Regions from separate parts of the Marinovum sp. PR37 genome, predicted to be linked through region 1. Evidence: riboswitches for the same ligand, from Rfam matches in the RefSeq annotation. Region 1 holds a riboswitch; the other holds the start of a gene.
What was found. Region 1 has a riboswitch for thiamine pyrophosphate ahead of thiD (bifunctional hydroxymethylpyrimidine kinase/phosphomethylpyrimidine kinase). Riboswitches for the same ligand answer to the same signal wherever they lie in the genome.
Positions count from the first base shown of each region.

Region 2: another riboswitch for thiamine pyrophosphate. It lies ahead of thiB (thiamine ABC transporter substrate binding subunit); the one in region 1 lies ahead of thiD (bifunctional hydroxymethylpyrimidine kinase/phosphomethylpyrimidine kinase).

Region 1 covers NZ_JARAML010000029.1:31,186-38,666, reverse strand. The annotation lists gene PVW49_RS19965 (sugar ABC transporter substrate-binding protein) at 206-1,336, shown strand; gene PVW49_RS19960 (sugar ABC transporter ATP-binding protein) at 1,405-2,940, shown strand; gene PVW49_RS19955 (ABC transporter permease) at 2,937-3,941, shown strand; gene PVW49_RS19950 (SDR family NAD(P)-dependent oxidoreductase) at 3,944-4,714, shown strand; gene PVW49_RS19945 (FadR/GntR family transcriptional regulator) at 4,728-5,450, shown strand; TPP riboswitch at 5,497-5,589, shown strand; gene thiD (bifunctional hydroxymethylpyrimidine kinase/phosphomethylpyrimidine kinase) at 5,649-6,464, shown strand; gene PVW49_RS19935 (sulfite exporter TauE/SafE family protein) at 6,500-7,255, opposite strand; gene PVW49_RS19930 (sensor histidine kinase) at 7,352-7,481, opposite strand, start outside.
Region 2 covers NZ_JARAML010000011.1:19,597-27,077, reverse strand. The annotation lists gene petB (cytochrome b) at 1-669, shown strand, start outside; gene PVW49_RS11085 (cytochrome c1) at 688-1,482, shown strand; gene PVW49_RS11080 (thiamine ABC transporter ATP-binding protein) at 1,627-2,319, opposite strand; gene PVW49_RS11075 (thiamine/thiamine pyrophosphate ABC transporter permease ThiP) at 2,312-3,841, opposite strand; gene thiB (thiamine ABC transporter substrate binding subunit) at 3,817-4,803, opposite strand; TPP riboswitch at 4,839-4,947, opposite strand; gene aroC (chorismate synthase) at 5,040-6,155, shown strand; gene PVW49_RS11060 ([protein-PII] uridylyltransferase) at 6,307-7,481, opposite strand, start outside.

The sequences.
Region 1 (7,481 bases):
CGGTTGTCAGCCTGAGGTGCGCTGGCGGCGCGGAACAGAACACACATGAGGCGGGCCGTTCTGATCGTCGGCAAGCGACAAAGGTGGAAAGCGCCAGTTCTTCAGGACTTGTTGACGGGTTATCAGTTGTCTGATAACCCTACCACAGAGGCGACGACATTCAAGCTCGAATCTCGACGCTTCAAACCTGAAACGGGAGGACAGAATGACTTGGAATGTATTGACGCGCGCCCTGCGGGGCAGCGCGGTGCTGCTTTGCACCTTGGGGGCACAAGCCGCGGCCGAAACCGCGGTTGAAACGGCTGCAAGCACCTTTTCGACGGACCTTTGCGAGCCGATTGACAAGGCCGCGGTGGCCGACATCCCCGGCGCTGTATCGGGGTTCACCGGCTACGCATCGGCTCCCGGCATGTGGCTGACAGAGCCCGAGGCCAGCGCCCTGACCGGCAAGCGCATTGCCATGAGCGTCATGAGCCTCGGCCATCCCTATTTCCAGGCCATTGCGAACCACTGGGAAACGCTGGCGGAAAAATACGACTTCGAGCTGCGGGTGTTTGACGGCCGGTTTGATGCCGGAACGGTTCAGCGCATGGTGGACGACATCATCTCATATGCGCCCGACGGCGTGGCTTTTGCGCCGCTCGACAGCGCCGCTTCAGTACCACAGGTCAAGCGCATGCTGGATGCCGGGTTGAAAGTCGTGACCTATAATGTGCAGCCGGCGGAAATGGTTGCGCCCCGCGTTTTCGCGAATGATTTCGACGGCCCGCGCATCGTCGGCTGCAACCTCGCCCGGTACTTCCAGGCCAAGTTTCCCGAACGCGACCCGGTGATCGGCATCGTCGACCAACCCGAGTTGCTTCAGGTTCAGGATCGTAAGAACGGGTTTCTCTATGGCTTTCTTTCCCTGATGCCCGAGGCGCGTGTGGCCCAGGCCGTCAACGGCGGCGGGGTGATCGACAAGGCCAATGCCGCCGCATCGGACCTGTTGCAGGCCCATCCCGACATCAACGTGATCTTCGGCATCAACAACGACAGCTCGTTGGGCACCGTGGCCGCCTTGAAAGCGGTCGGCAAATATTCCGACGAATGGGGCGCGCTTGCCTCGGTCGACGGGTCCGAACCGATCATGGGCGAGCTTGGCAATCCGGTGTCCCCGCTCAAGGCCGAAAGCGGATATGGTCCCTACGACTTTTCCCTGGCCGCCTTCAACCTGCTGGCCGCGACGATCGAGGGCGAGGCGGATGAGACCACCCAGGTCGTGGTCGGCTATCCGCCCATCATTCCGACCGAGGACGGGATCGAAAGCTGGTTGGCTCAGCAATACCCCCGCTAAGTTATCCAAAGGGGCGGTGTCATTGCGCCGCCCCGCCTTCCAGACATTTGAATGCAGGAGCATTGCCCGTGCAACATTCGGAGCCGGTTGATCCCGGCCTTTCACCATTGCTGAGAGCCACTGGTCTGGGCAAATCCTTTCCCGGGGTACAGGCATTGAGTGGCGTGGACTTCGACCTTTTCGCAGGTGAAGTACACTGCCTTATCGGCGAAAACGGCGCCGGGAAATCCACGCTGGTCAAGATCCTCGCTGGCGTCCAAGAGGCCGATGCCGGCACATTCGAGGTCAATGGCAAGGCGATGTCCTTTGCCAATCCGCAGGAATCCCAGGCCGCCGGAGTGGCCTGCATCTTTCAGGAACTGGCGGTTGTCGATGGCCTTTCGGTTTCGGAAAACATCCTCTTGGGGGATGAACCGGGACGATTTGGGTTTTTCGACAGCAAGGCGGCGGATGTCCTGGCGCAGGACCTGCTGGACAGCATCGGATTTTCAGAGCTGCGCGCCAGCCAGCAGGCCCGTGATCTTTCGGCGGCCCAGCGGCAAGCGGTGATGATTGCCAAGGCGCTGCGGCAGAACGCGCGCCTGATCATCATGGATGAACCGACCTCCCCCCTGGAAGAAGCCGAAGTCAGGAAGCTCTTCAAGGTCATCGACCGGCTGCGCGCGGCGGGCAAGGGGATCATCTACGTGTCCCACAAGATGCGGGAAATCGACGAGCTTGGCGACCGCATCACCGTGTTCAAGGACGGCCACAGGGTCGGGACCGTCACGCGTGGCGCGGCGACGCCCGAGGACCTGGTCAGGATGATGGTGGGCCGCAAGCTCGACACGCTTTTCCCCGCGCGTGACAGCCAGCCCGGCGCTCCGGTCCTGGAAGTGCGCGGCCTGTCCAATGCGCATATCCGCAATATCGATCTGACGGTTCGCCGGAACGAGATACTCGGCATTGCCGGGCTGGTCGGCTCGGGGCGCACGGAATTGCTGCGGGCGATCTTTGGCGCGGACCGGGTCAGCAGCGGCACGGTCACGGTCGAAAACGCGCCCGTGCCGCCCAATTCCATCCCCGCCGCAATCGAGGCCGGGTTTGCCATGGTGCCGGAGGAACGCCGCAGTGCCGGGATCGTGCCGGTTCTCTCGGTGGCGGACAATACCGCGATCATCTGGGATCAATATGTCAATCGCCGGGCCCACGACGGCCCGAGACCGGACGCGATCCAGAAGATCATCGAGATGCTGGGCGTCCGCACGGCTTCGGTCACACAATCCATTTCCGCGTTAAGCGGCGGCAACCAGCAAAAGGTCGTCGTCGGCAAATGGCTTCTCAGTCAGACGCGGGTTCTTTTGCTGGATGAACCCACGCGCGGCGTCGATGTCGGCGCGAAAAAGGAAATCTACCAGATCATTCACGACCTCGCCGAGCAAGGGCTCGCGGTTGTCTTTGTCTCGTCGGAGCTACCCGAACTGCTTGGGCTGGCGGATCGTATCGTCGTCATGAACAGCGGCGAAATCGTCGGCGGGCTTTCCGGTGACGCAACCGAAGAACAGGTCATCGAACTGTCAATGCTTCATGCTGCGACCCCTATTCTGACAGGAGAACATCCATGAGCGATGTCGCAACGCCCCATTCCACCGCCGGAATGGGCCAGAAATTCCTATCGAACCGCAATATGGTGCTGACCGCCGCGACGCTGGCCGTGCTCGTCTTGATGTGCGGTGTCTTTGCCACTCTGACCGACCGGTTTCTGACGGTGTCGAATTTTCAGAACGTGATGCGCAATGCGGCGCCTGTCATCATCGCAAGCTGCGGCATGACAACGGTTATGATTGCCCGTGGGCTCGATCTGTCAGTCGGAAGCGTGTTGGCGGCCTCTTCGGTAATCGCCGGTTCGCTCGCCGTGGCGGGCGTGCCCCTGTATCTCGCATTCCTGCTGGCGGTTCTGTTTGGTGCGGCGGTCGGTGCCGTAAACGGCGTGATCATCGCCGGGCTTGCCGTCAGCCCGATCATCGTGACGCTCGGCATGCTGAATATTGCCCGTGGCGCAGCGTATCTGATCAGCCCCAGCGCCATTCTGGTCGGCCTGCCATCCGGCTGGAGCTTTCTGGGAACCGCCAAGGTCCTGGGATTACCGATGCCGATCGTCATTGCGGGCATCGTCGTGGCGGTGTTCTATGTGATGACAAGTTACACCACCTTCGGCAAACGGATCTATGCCATCGGCGGCAACGAAGAGGCCGCGCGCTTGTCCGGGATCAACATCAAACGGACCCTGCTTTGGCTCTATGTCATGTGCGGCATGACCGCCGCGCTCGCCGGTGTCGTGCTGTCCTCGCGCGTGGGCTCCGGGGATCCCAATATCGGGGTGGGATTTGAGCTTCAGGTGATCGCCGCAATCATCATTGGCGGCACCAGCCTGTCGGGTGGCGAGGGTCGTATCCTTGGCACGGTCATCGGCGCTCTGATTATCGGTGTGCTGGCAAACGGGCTGAACCTTGCGGGTGTCGAACCCTTCTGGCAGTTTGTGGCTCAGGGCCTCGTCCTTATCGTTGCCATCATCGTCGACCGCTTGGTGCAGGATGGCGTCCTCAAGATGAGAAAGGGCGCGTGATCATGGCCCGATCAGTCGAAAAATACGCCGTTGTCACCGGAACCGCCGGGATCGGCCTGGGCGTGGCCCGGCGGCTTGTCCAGGATGGCTTTGCGGTCACGCTTTGCGGCGTCGACGCTCAGGACAATTCAGTCGCCAAAGAGGCCCTGCCCGAGGCAGCTGTTGTCGAACTCGACGTTTCGGATGATCGGGCCGTTGCGCAGTTTGCCGCATCATTGATCGCGCGTATCCCCAAGCTGGACGCCCTGATCAATTGTGCCGGAATTCAACCCTACGGCACAATCGAAACCACCACCCCCGCCGATTGGCAAAGGGTGATCGGTGTGAATCTTGGCGGGTATTTCAACATGGCGCACTTCCTGTACCCGCTGCTGAAAAAGGCCGGCGCCGCCTCGGTTGTCAATTTTGCCTCGGTGCAGGGGCACAGGTGTCAGAACAACGTGCTGGGCTACGCGACCAGCAAAGGCGCGATACATGCCTTCACGCGCGCCCTTGCGGTGGATGCTGCGCGTGATGGCATCCGGGTCAACTCCGCTTCCCCCGGCTCGGTTCGGACCCCCCTGCTGGAATTCGCCGCGCGCGAATTGACACCCGCCGATGGCGACCCGGCGGCAACCATGCAGGGCTTTGGCGACGCCCATCCCGTGGGGCGCGTCGGCACCACGCAAGAAATCGCCGCCCTGGTCTCTTACCTGACCGGCCCGGAAAGCGCGTTTCACACCGGGGCCGATTTCGTTATTGATGGGGGGCTTAACATCAAGTTGGGCGTTTAGTCAGGACAGGCGAATGACAGAGGACCCGGGAACCACAAAGATGCCGTTGCGCGCCTCCCGCGCCGATTTGCCAACCATGCTGGCGGATGCCCTGCGTGAACAAATCCTGTCGGGCGAACTCGCTGCCGGAGACAAGCTTCCGACCGAACGCGCCTTTTGCGAACGCTACGATGTCAGCCGCGCCGTGGTGCGTGAAGCGGTGTCGCGCCTGCGCCACGAGGGGTTGCTGTCCTCGCGGCAGGGTGTCGGCGTTTTTGTCAGCGCGCCCGACAAGAACCGGTTCCTGTCCATCACAGAGGAACAAATGTCCCAGCCCGAGGATTTCCGGCATCTGTACCAGGTGCGAAATATCCTCGAGAGCCAGACCGCGCGACTGGCGGCGCAGTTTCGCAGCGAGCAGGATCTGGCCAAGCTGCGCGCCCTGATCGACGACATGGAAAGCGAAACGGCCAGCCCGGAAAGCTATATCGAAGCGGATTTCGGCTTTCACCGGGCGCTTGCCGCAGCCAGCCAAAACCCGTTTCTGGTGTTGTTCATCTCGTACATCGATCAAACCCTCAAGAACAGCATCGCCCTGGCCATAGACAAACAGATCTTTGAAGAGACGACGAAAATCGCAGCGCAAGAGCATCAGGTCATTCTGGACTGCGTCGAGGCGCAAGATGAACAGGGCGCATGTGACGCGATGACCCGCCACCTTGTCGGGTCATCGGAACGCCTGGGGCTGGCAAGCTGAAGCCCCATCACACTTGACCTCACCATGCGTCGATGCGATGCCGCTACAACTGCGACAGGGGCGCCCGGAAACGGGCTGAGATGTACCCTTGGAACCTGACCCGGATAATGCCGGCGGAGGAAGGCGCGCAAATCCCCGGGGTGCAGGTTCCGGCTTTTGCAATCCTCTCTTCTGCCGGTGCAGATGAGGAGCGCTTTGATGATCCCCAACATTCTCTCGATTGCCGGATCCGACAGTTCCGGCGGCGCTGGCATTCAGGCCGATATCAAGGCGATCTCGGCCAATGGCGGCTATGCGATGACCGCCATCACGGCGCTGACCGCGCAGAACACGCGGGGGGTCTCGTCGGTGCATCTCTGTCCGCCCGACATGCTGTTGGCGCAGATCGCGGCGCTGCGCGCGGATGTGCGCATCGACGCGGTCAAGATCGGCATGCTGGGCGACGTGGCGCTGACCCGGGCCGTGGCCGGCGCGCTCGAGGGGCTGGCCTGCCCGATCGTGCTCGACCCGGTGATGGTGGCCAAGGGCGGCGACAGACTTCTGGCCGAAACAGCGGTCATGGCCCTGCGCGAGACGCTGCTGCCACGGGCGGCGCTGGTCACGCCAAATCTGCCGGAGGCGGCCGACCTGCTGGGCCAGGCCGAAGCCCAAAGCCGCGAGGACATGCACGCCCAGGCCCGGGCCCTGCTGGCGCTCGGGTCGGGGGCGGTGCTGCTCAAGGGCGGGCACCTGGCCGGCGAGATCTGTCCTGACCTGCTGGTCACCTCGGCGGCTGACATCTGGCTCGAGGCGCCGCGCATCGCCACCGGCAACACCCATGGCACCGGCTGCACCCTGTCCTCGGCCATTGCCACGCGGCTGGGCCGGGGCCACCCGCTCGAACATGCGGTGCGCCGTGCCAAGGCCTATATCACCGGTGCCATCGGCGGCGCCGACAGGCTCGATGTGGGCGAAGGGCACGGCCCGGTGCATCATTTCCACGCCGTCGAGGCCCAGATCGCCGCAGGCCCGTAAAGACGCCGGGCAAGCCAGTGCGCCGCCGCAAGGCCTTACAACAGCGCGTCGGTCGAGAGCTTGATCGTCAATGCCGCCAACATCAGCAGGATCAGCCGATCAAAGCTCCGGGCCGAGATCGACTTGGCCAGCCAGCCACCGATCCGCATGCCGAGAAACAGCGGCACCAGCGCGGTGACACCGATCAACAGGATCGTCGGGGTCATCACGCCGGCAGCCAGCAACAGCGGCACCTGCACCGCGGTGGTGGCGGCAAAGAACAGCGAGATCGTCGGAATGAAGACCGGTCGCGACAGTTGCATCGCATTGAGAAAGCTCACCGAGACCGGCGCCGAGATCCCGGCAGCACCTTGCAGCACCCCACCGAGCGCGCCCATGGGCGCCGCCAGCCGGTTGGCCCGTGCGGAAGAAAGGGCGAAGGCCGGGCTCAGCAACCGTAGGCCGATATAGGCCAGCACCGCCCCTGACAGGATGAGTTTGAGCGTGTCGGAGCTCAGCCAGACCAGCATGAGCGTGCCAAGGCCCACCCCGGCCGCCCCGGCGCCGGCAAAGACCCAGGGAAATCGCCCCGGAAGCCGCGCCCGGCCGAACGCCCGGAGCTGCCAGACATTGGTGGTGAAATTCGGCAGGACCATCAGCGCCACCGCCAGCTTCACGTCAAAGAACGAGGCCATCACCGGCACCGCGATCACCGGCGCGCCCAAGCCGAGTGCGCCCTTGAGCATGCCACCGGCCAGAAGGGCCAAGGCAATCGCGGCCAGCGAGGCTGGATCGGTAAGCGCTGAAACCATGGCAAGTTCCGTTCAGGTCGTGACGGCACTTTATGGATACATTTTCAGAGTAGTTGCAAGATATTTTGCCAAAAACGTATACGTATTAGCTGAGTTTTACTCGAAACGCCCCGTTTCAGCCCCTTGCTCCAGGGCCGAGCGGGGGCAGCGCAGCTCCCATTCCAATCCCTGTGGCGCATAGTCGATCCGCACTTCGCCCGACATCGACGAGGCGGTCATCGTGTCG
Region 2 (7,481 bases), on a different contig from region 1:
GGTGTCGAAGTGCGCCGCACCTCGAAGGCGGAAGCCGAAAAGGACACGGTGTCGTTCTGGCCCTATTTCGTGATCAAGGATCTCTTTGCCCTGGCGGTGATCCTGGTTGTGTTCTTTGCCATCGTCGGTTTCATGCCGAACTACCTCGGCCACCCCGACAACTACATCGAGGCCAACCCGCTGGCGACGCCCGCGCATATCGTGCCGGAATGGTATTTCCTGCCGTTCTACGCGATCCTGCGCGCCTTCACCTCGGAAGTCTGGGTCGTGCAATTCGCCTCTTTCGTGACCGGCGGCATCGTCGATGCGAAATTCTTTGGCGTGCTGGCCATGTTCGGTGCCATCGCGGTGATGGCGCTGGCACCTTGGCTTGATACCTCCTCGGTGCGCTCGGGCCGTTATCGCCCGATGTTCAAGTGGTGGTTCTGGCTGCTGGCGCTCGACTTCATGCTGCTGATGTGGCTGGGCGCCATGCCGGCGGAAGAGCCCTATGCCACCTTCTCGCTGATCGCCTCGGCCTATTGGTTCGCCTATTTCCTGGTGATCCTGCCGCTGCTCGGCGTGATCGAGAAACCGCAGACTCCGCCCGCCACCATCGCGGATGACTTCGACGCGCATTATGCCCCCAAGACCGGCGGCACCAAGACCGTCGTGTCCCCCGGCGAATAATCGAGAGGCAAGAGACAGATGACCATCAAGACCCTCACGATCTCGGCCGTCACCGCGCTTGCGCTGACGGCGACCGGGGCCCTTGCCGCCGTCGCGGAAGGCCCCAAGGAAGATGTGGACTTTTCCTTCGAGGGCCCGTTCGGCGCCTTTGACGAGTTTCAGCTTCAGCGCGGCCTTCAGGTCTATACCGAGGTCTGCGCCGCCTGCCACGGGTTGCAATATGTGCCGATCCGCACGCTTGCGGACGAAGGCGGCCCGCACCTGCCCGAAGATCAGGTCCGCGCCTATGCGGCCCAGAACTTCGAGGTGTTCGACGCCGAGCTGGATGATTTCCGCCCGGCGAAACAGACCGACAACTTCCCGGCCAACACCGCCGTTGGCGCGCCCGACCTGTCGCTGATGGCCAAGGCGCGCGCCGGCTTTCACGGCCCCTATGGCACCGGCCTGAGCCAGCTCTTCAATGGCATGGGCGGCGCGGAGTACATCACCTGGATCCTCACCAGCTATACCGGCGAGGAAAAGACCGAGGCTGGCGTGACGCTGTATGAAAACACCGCCTTTCCGGGCGGCTGGATTTCCATGGCGCCGCCGCTGGACGACGGGCTGGTGGATTACGCCGACGGTCATTCCAATGACCAACAGGCCCTGGCCGAAGACGTCTCTGCCTTCCTGATGTGGACGGCGGAGCCGAAGATGATGGCGCGCAAGCAGGCCGGTCTGACTGGCGTCCTGTTCCTCGTGCTGCTTTCGGTGCTGCTCTACCTGACCAACAAGCGCATCTGGAAGCCGGTCAAGAACCGCACCAAGGCCTGAGGCTCGGCCGATATCATTCCGAAAGGCCCCGCTTCGGCGGGGCTTTTTTTGTTGTCGCCGTGCCTGCGCACGCCGACCGGGGTGGGGGCTTTGCCCCCACACCCCCAGGCGTCTTTTCAAAGAGAAGAAGCCTTGGAAAGGGGCTCAGCCGTCGCCGAGATAGGCTTGCAGCTGTTTGCTCGGCGTGGCGAAGAAGCCCTGGGTGGGCTGCGGCGGGTGCAGCGCGCCCTGCGAGACCAGCGCCACCTCATCGGCGACCCGGCGGGCGTCTTCGGGGGCGTGGCTGACCATCAGCACCCGGATGCCCTGCTCTGCCGCCAGCCGGGCGACCAGATCCAGCATCTCGCTGCGCAGCGCCGGACCCAGAGCCGAGAACGGCTCGTCCAGGAGCATCAGCGGGCGGTCCTGAAGCAGCACCCGCGCCAGCGCCGCACGGCCCTGCTGGCCACCCGAGAGCGCCGCCGGCCTGCGCCCGCCCATGCCGCCGAGGCCGACCTGCGCCAGCGCCGCCTCGATGCGCGCGAGCTGGTCCGCGTCGGGGCGGCGGGTGGTCATCGCAAGCGCCAGATTGGCGCGGACAGTGAGATGCGGAAAGAGATTGTTGTCCTGGAACAGGATGCTCACCGGACGTTTCGCCGGCGGCAGGCCGGAAATCTCCTGCCCGTCCCAGAGCACCTGGCCGGAGGTCGGCGCGAGAAAGCCCGCGATCATGTTGAGCAGGGTGGACTTGCCGGCGCCCGAGGGGCCGATCAGCGCGGTGAACCCGGCGCTGATGCGGGTGTCGGCGGTGAGGTGGAAATCCTCCTGGTGATAGGCGATCCGGCGCAGCTCAAGCATTGGCGCGCCCGCCCTTGTCGAACAGCCAGAACAGCCCGAGGCTGAGGGTCAGAAGCAGCAGGGCCGCGCCTTGGGCGGCCTCCATCCGGTAGGCGGCCATCAATCGGTAGAGTTGCAGCGGCAGGGTGGCGTGTTCGCCATCGGCAAACAGCGCAATGACCCCGAGATCGCCCATCGACAGCGCCGCCGTCAGCCCGGCGGCAAAGCCCAGCGGCCGGCGCAGGCGCGGCAGCAGCACGATGCGCCACAAAGCGAAGCCGGTGATGCCCAAGGTGGCGGCCAGGCGGCCGAAATCGGCGCGGGCGGCGTCGAGTTCCGGGCGCAGGATGCGCAGGACGAAGGGCAAGGCCATCAGCGCATTGACCAGCAGGGTGACAGGCAGGGCGGCCTCGGCCGGGCGCATCAGCGGCTGGACGATGAGGAACAGCCCGGTGCCCAGCACCAGACCCGAGACCGCGACGCCGAGCAGGCCGGCCAGTTCGCCGGCCCTAGTGGCCAGCGGCAGGGCCAGCACCAGGGTGAGCGCGGTGGCGCCGAGGGCCACCGAGACCGAGCGCAGAGCGGCCTGCCAGGTCTCGACCGGCAGGACCATCAGGCCGGGCAGCCCGGCCAGCACGATCATCGCCAGCGGGGTCAGCAGGAAGAGCGCGGCGAAACCGATCCAGAGCGCGTCGCCCAGCCGGGCGGGCCGGCTCCGGCCGTCCCAGCGGGCCTGGAGGCGGTCGAGGCCGGCGCCGAAACCGTCGGGCGGCGAGAGCAGCAACAGCGCCAGTGCCGAGGCGATGCCCAGCGCCAGCTGCACCAGCGCCAGCGTCGCCGCCTTGGCGAGATCGAAGTCGAACTTGAAGGCCTGGTAGATCGCCAGTTCCACCGTGGTGGCGCGCGGCCCGCCCCCCAGGGTCAGTGCGACGGCAAAGGAGGTCAGGCAGATCACGAAGATCACCGCGAAGGCGCCGGGCGCGATGCGGCGCAGCATCGGACGTTCCAGAAGACGCCCGACCGGCGCGTCGAGCGAGGCGGCGAGGCGGAAGCGCTCGGCCGGGATGGCAAGCCAGCCTTGCAGGATCAGCCGGGTGGCCAGCGGCAGGTTGAAGAAGACATGCGCCAGGATCACGCCGTGATAGCCATAGATGTCGATGCGCGGCAGGCCGAGCGCGCCGGTGAGCTGGTTGACCAGACCGTTGCCGCCGAACACCGCCAGAAGGCCCAGCACCGCGACGATCACCGGCAGAATGAAGGGCGCGCCCAGCAGGGCGATCAGCGCCCCGCGACCGGGGAAGCGCTGGCGCGACAAGGCGCGCGCCACCGGCACCGCCAGCGCCACGCTGAGCCCGGCCGAGACCGCCGCCTGCCAGAGGGTGAACCAGAGCGCGTCGAAATCGGCCGGCCCGAGCGCGCCGAGCCCACCGGCGCGCCAGATCACCGCGGTCACCGGGCCGATCACCAGCCCCGCGACCAGGAGCGCCCAGAGCCCCGCCCCGGACCGGGGCAAAGAGCTCAGCGGGAGAGCGCGCTGCGCCATGCCTCGATGGCCTCGTCACGCAGCGCGGCGGCCTCGTCCTCGTTGTAGAACAGCACCTTTTCCGGCATCGGCAGCGCGCGGAACCCTTCGGGCCATTTCTCCTGCGGCAGCGCCGAGGGGAGCGACCAGTTCGAGGTCGGGATCATCGACTGGAAGTCTTCGGTCAGGACATAGGCCATGAATTGATCGGCGAGTTCGGGGTTGTCGGTGGTGGCCAGCTTGGCGGCGAGTTCGACCATGAAGTAATGGCCTTCGGGAAAGATCGCCGCCGCCTTGGTGTCATCCTCTTCCGCGATGATGTGATACGCCGGCGAGGTGGTGTAGCTCAGCACCATGTCGGCCTCGCCATCGGTGAACAGGCCGTAGCTCTCCGACCAGCCCTTGGTGACGGTGACGATCTTAGGGGCGAGCTTGGCCCAGGCGGCCTCGGCCTCGTCGCCATAGACGGCATGCACCCAGAGCACCAGCGCAAGGCCCGAGATCGAGGACCGCGGATCCTGGATCACCAGCCGCAGGTCGTCGGGGGCATTCAGCAGATCGTCGAAGCTGGCCGGAGGGGTGGCCACCTTCTCCTTGTTGTAGACAAAGGCGGTGTGGCCGTAGTTGAACGGCAGGAAGGTGTCGTCCTGCCAGGCGACCGGCAGGGTCAGGGCCGAGGTGTCGAGGCCATGCGGCGCAAAGAGGCCGCTTTCGCGCGCCTTCTTGGTGACGTCGGAGGTGAGGCCGATCACCACGTCGGCTTCGGTGCGTTCGCCTTCGAGCAGGATGCGGGGCAGCAGTTCGCCGGTCTTGTAGACCAGATCGCAGCCACAGCGCGCCTCGAACCCCGCCTCGATGCCGGGGCCGGGGCCCCATTCGGATTTGAAGTAATCGCCTGCGTAAACGGTCAGCACGGGGGTCTCGGCCGCCGCCATGGTGGCGGTGGCGGCGATCATGCCCGCGGCAAAGGTGCGTCCCAGCATGGGTCTCTCCACAGTTCGGGGCGGAGTGGGGGAGCGCCGGGGCGGTCGACCTTCCCTCCGCCGGTTCTAGCCGGTTCAGGTTCAACGGGTTCGCGATTTGCATCTCAGCTGGTTTGAACTGCGCCAGCACCCCGAGGTGGCCTCATACCTAGGGTGCGGGCCGGGCCGCATCAAGCCAATAGTGCTTGAGCGTCGCCGGGCGGGGCCTTAGGGAAGGAGCAAATGGAGGGTCTGACATGAGCTACAATACCTTTGGCCGCATGTTCCGCATCACCACTTGGGGCGAGAGCCACGGGCCGGCGCTGGGGGCGACGGTGGATGGCTGCCCTCCGGGGATCGAGATCGATCCGGACTTCCTTCAGCGCTGGCTGGACAAGCGCAAGCCGGGGCAGAACAAGAACACCACCCAACGCAAGGAACCCGACGCGGTGGAAATCCTGTCGGGCGTCTTCGAGGGCAAGTCGACCGGCACGCCGATCCAGCTGATGATCCGCAACACCGACCAGCGGTCGAAGGATTACGGCGATATCGTCGAGAAGTTCCGCCCCGGTCATGCCGACATCACCTATTGGCAGAAATACGGGATCCGCGATTATCGCGGCGGCGGCCGGTCCTCGGCCCGCGAAACGGCGGCGCGGGTGGCCGCCGGTGGCGTGGCGCGGGCGGTGTTGAACCAGATGCTGCCGGGGCTGAAGATCACCGGCTACATGGTGCAGATGGGCGAGAAACACATCGATCGATCGCGGTTCGACTGGGACGAGATCGGCAACAACGATTTCTGGCTGCCGGATGCCGCGGCCGTGCCGGAGTGGGATGCCTATCTGGGCCATCTGCGCAAGGATGTGCATAATTCGGTGGGCGCGGTGATCGAGGTGGTGGCGCAGGGCGCTCCGGCCGGCTTGGGCGCGCCGGTCTATGGCAAGCTGGACACCGATCTGGCGACCGCGATGATGAGCATCAACGCGGTCAAGGCGGTGGAGATCGGCGACGGCATGGCGACGGCGGCGCTGACCGGCTCCGAGAATGCCGACGAGATCTTCATGGGGCCGGACGGGCCGGTCTATTCCTCGAACCACGCCGGCGGCATCCTGGGCGGCATTTCCACCGGCCAGGAGATCGTGGTGCGGTTTGCGGTGAAGCCGACCTCTTCGATCCTGACCACGCGCAAGACGATCACCAAGGGCGGCGAAGAGACCGAGATCATCACCAAGGGAAGGCACGACCCCTGCGTCGGCATCCGCGCGGTGCCGGTGGGTGAGGCGATGATGGCCTGCGTCCTGCTCGATCACATCCTGATGCATCGCGGCCAGATCGGCGGCGCCGTGGGCGACACCCTGGGCCGCATCGGCTGAGCCATGTGACACCGTCCCGGACCTGATCCGGGACCTCATGGCCGGCTGGATTGCGCGCGGTTTCGACGTGCCGGCGTGGCTGCGGACGCCCCGGATCAGGTCCGGGGCGCGGGTCGCGACGTGCCGGCGGTGGCGCGGTTTGCCTTTGGGCTCAGGACGCGGCCCGTTCCGCGCCTTTCTCGATCGCCTCGCGCAGCTTGCGTTCCAGCGCCTTCTGTTTTGACGGCGCGTGAAACTTCAGGCCGAACATGTCCTTGACGTAGAAGCTGTCGACCACCTGCTCGCCATAGGTCGCGATCACCGCCGAAGAGATATAGACGTTGTTGTTGGCCAGCGTCCGGGTCAGGTCATAGAGCAGCCCGGGCCGGTCGCGGGTGTCGACCTCGATGATCGTGTAGATCTCGGAGCCGTCGTTGTCGAAGGTGATATGCGTCGGCACCCGGAAGGCGCGTTCGCGTTTCTTGATCTTGTCGCGCGACTTGATCGCCTCGCCGGTGACCACTTCGCCCATCAGCGTCTTGTGGATCATCGAACGCATGCGCGGCAGCTTGCTGGCCTCGTAAGGCGCGCCCTCGGCGTCCTGGATCCAGAAGGCGGCGGTGGCGAAACCGTCCTTGGTGGTAAAGGTCCGCGCATCGACCACATTGGCCCCGACCAGAGACAGCGCGCCGCACATCCGGCTGAAGATGCCGGGGTGATCGGCCATGGCAAAGCAGACGCGGGTGGCGTCGCGCTCCTCGTCGGGATGGACGTCGATGGCGATGGCGTCATCCTCGAGCCCGCGCAGCAGATTGGCAAAGACCACATGCGCGGTGATGTGAAGACCCTGCCAATATGGCGGATAATGCCGTCCGGTCTCGGTCTTAATGTCCTTGGGGGGCCAGTTGGTGAGCGCCCGGCGCAGGTGCTTCTTGGCCTCGGTGCCGCGGTTCTCGCGGTTGAGCGCCTCCATCCCGTCCTCGAGCGCCCGCCGGGTCTGGCGATAGAGCGCGCGCAGCAGTGCCGCCTTCCAGTTGTTCCAGGTGCCGGGGCCGACGCCGCGGATGTCGCAGACCGTCAGAACGCAGAGCAGGTTGAGCCGATCCACCGACTTCACCGCCTTGGCGAAATCGCGCACCGTGCGGGGATCGGCGATGTCGCGTTTCTGCGCCATATCCGACATCAGCAGGTGATAGCGTACCAGCCATTCGACGGTTTCGCTGTCTTTCCGGTTCAGCCCCAGCCGCGGTGCCACGATGCGGGCGATCCGTGCCCCGAGGATCGAATGATCCTCGTCTCGGCCCTTGCCGATGTCATGCAGCAGCAGGGCCACATAGAGCACCCGGC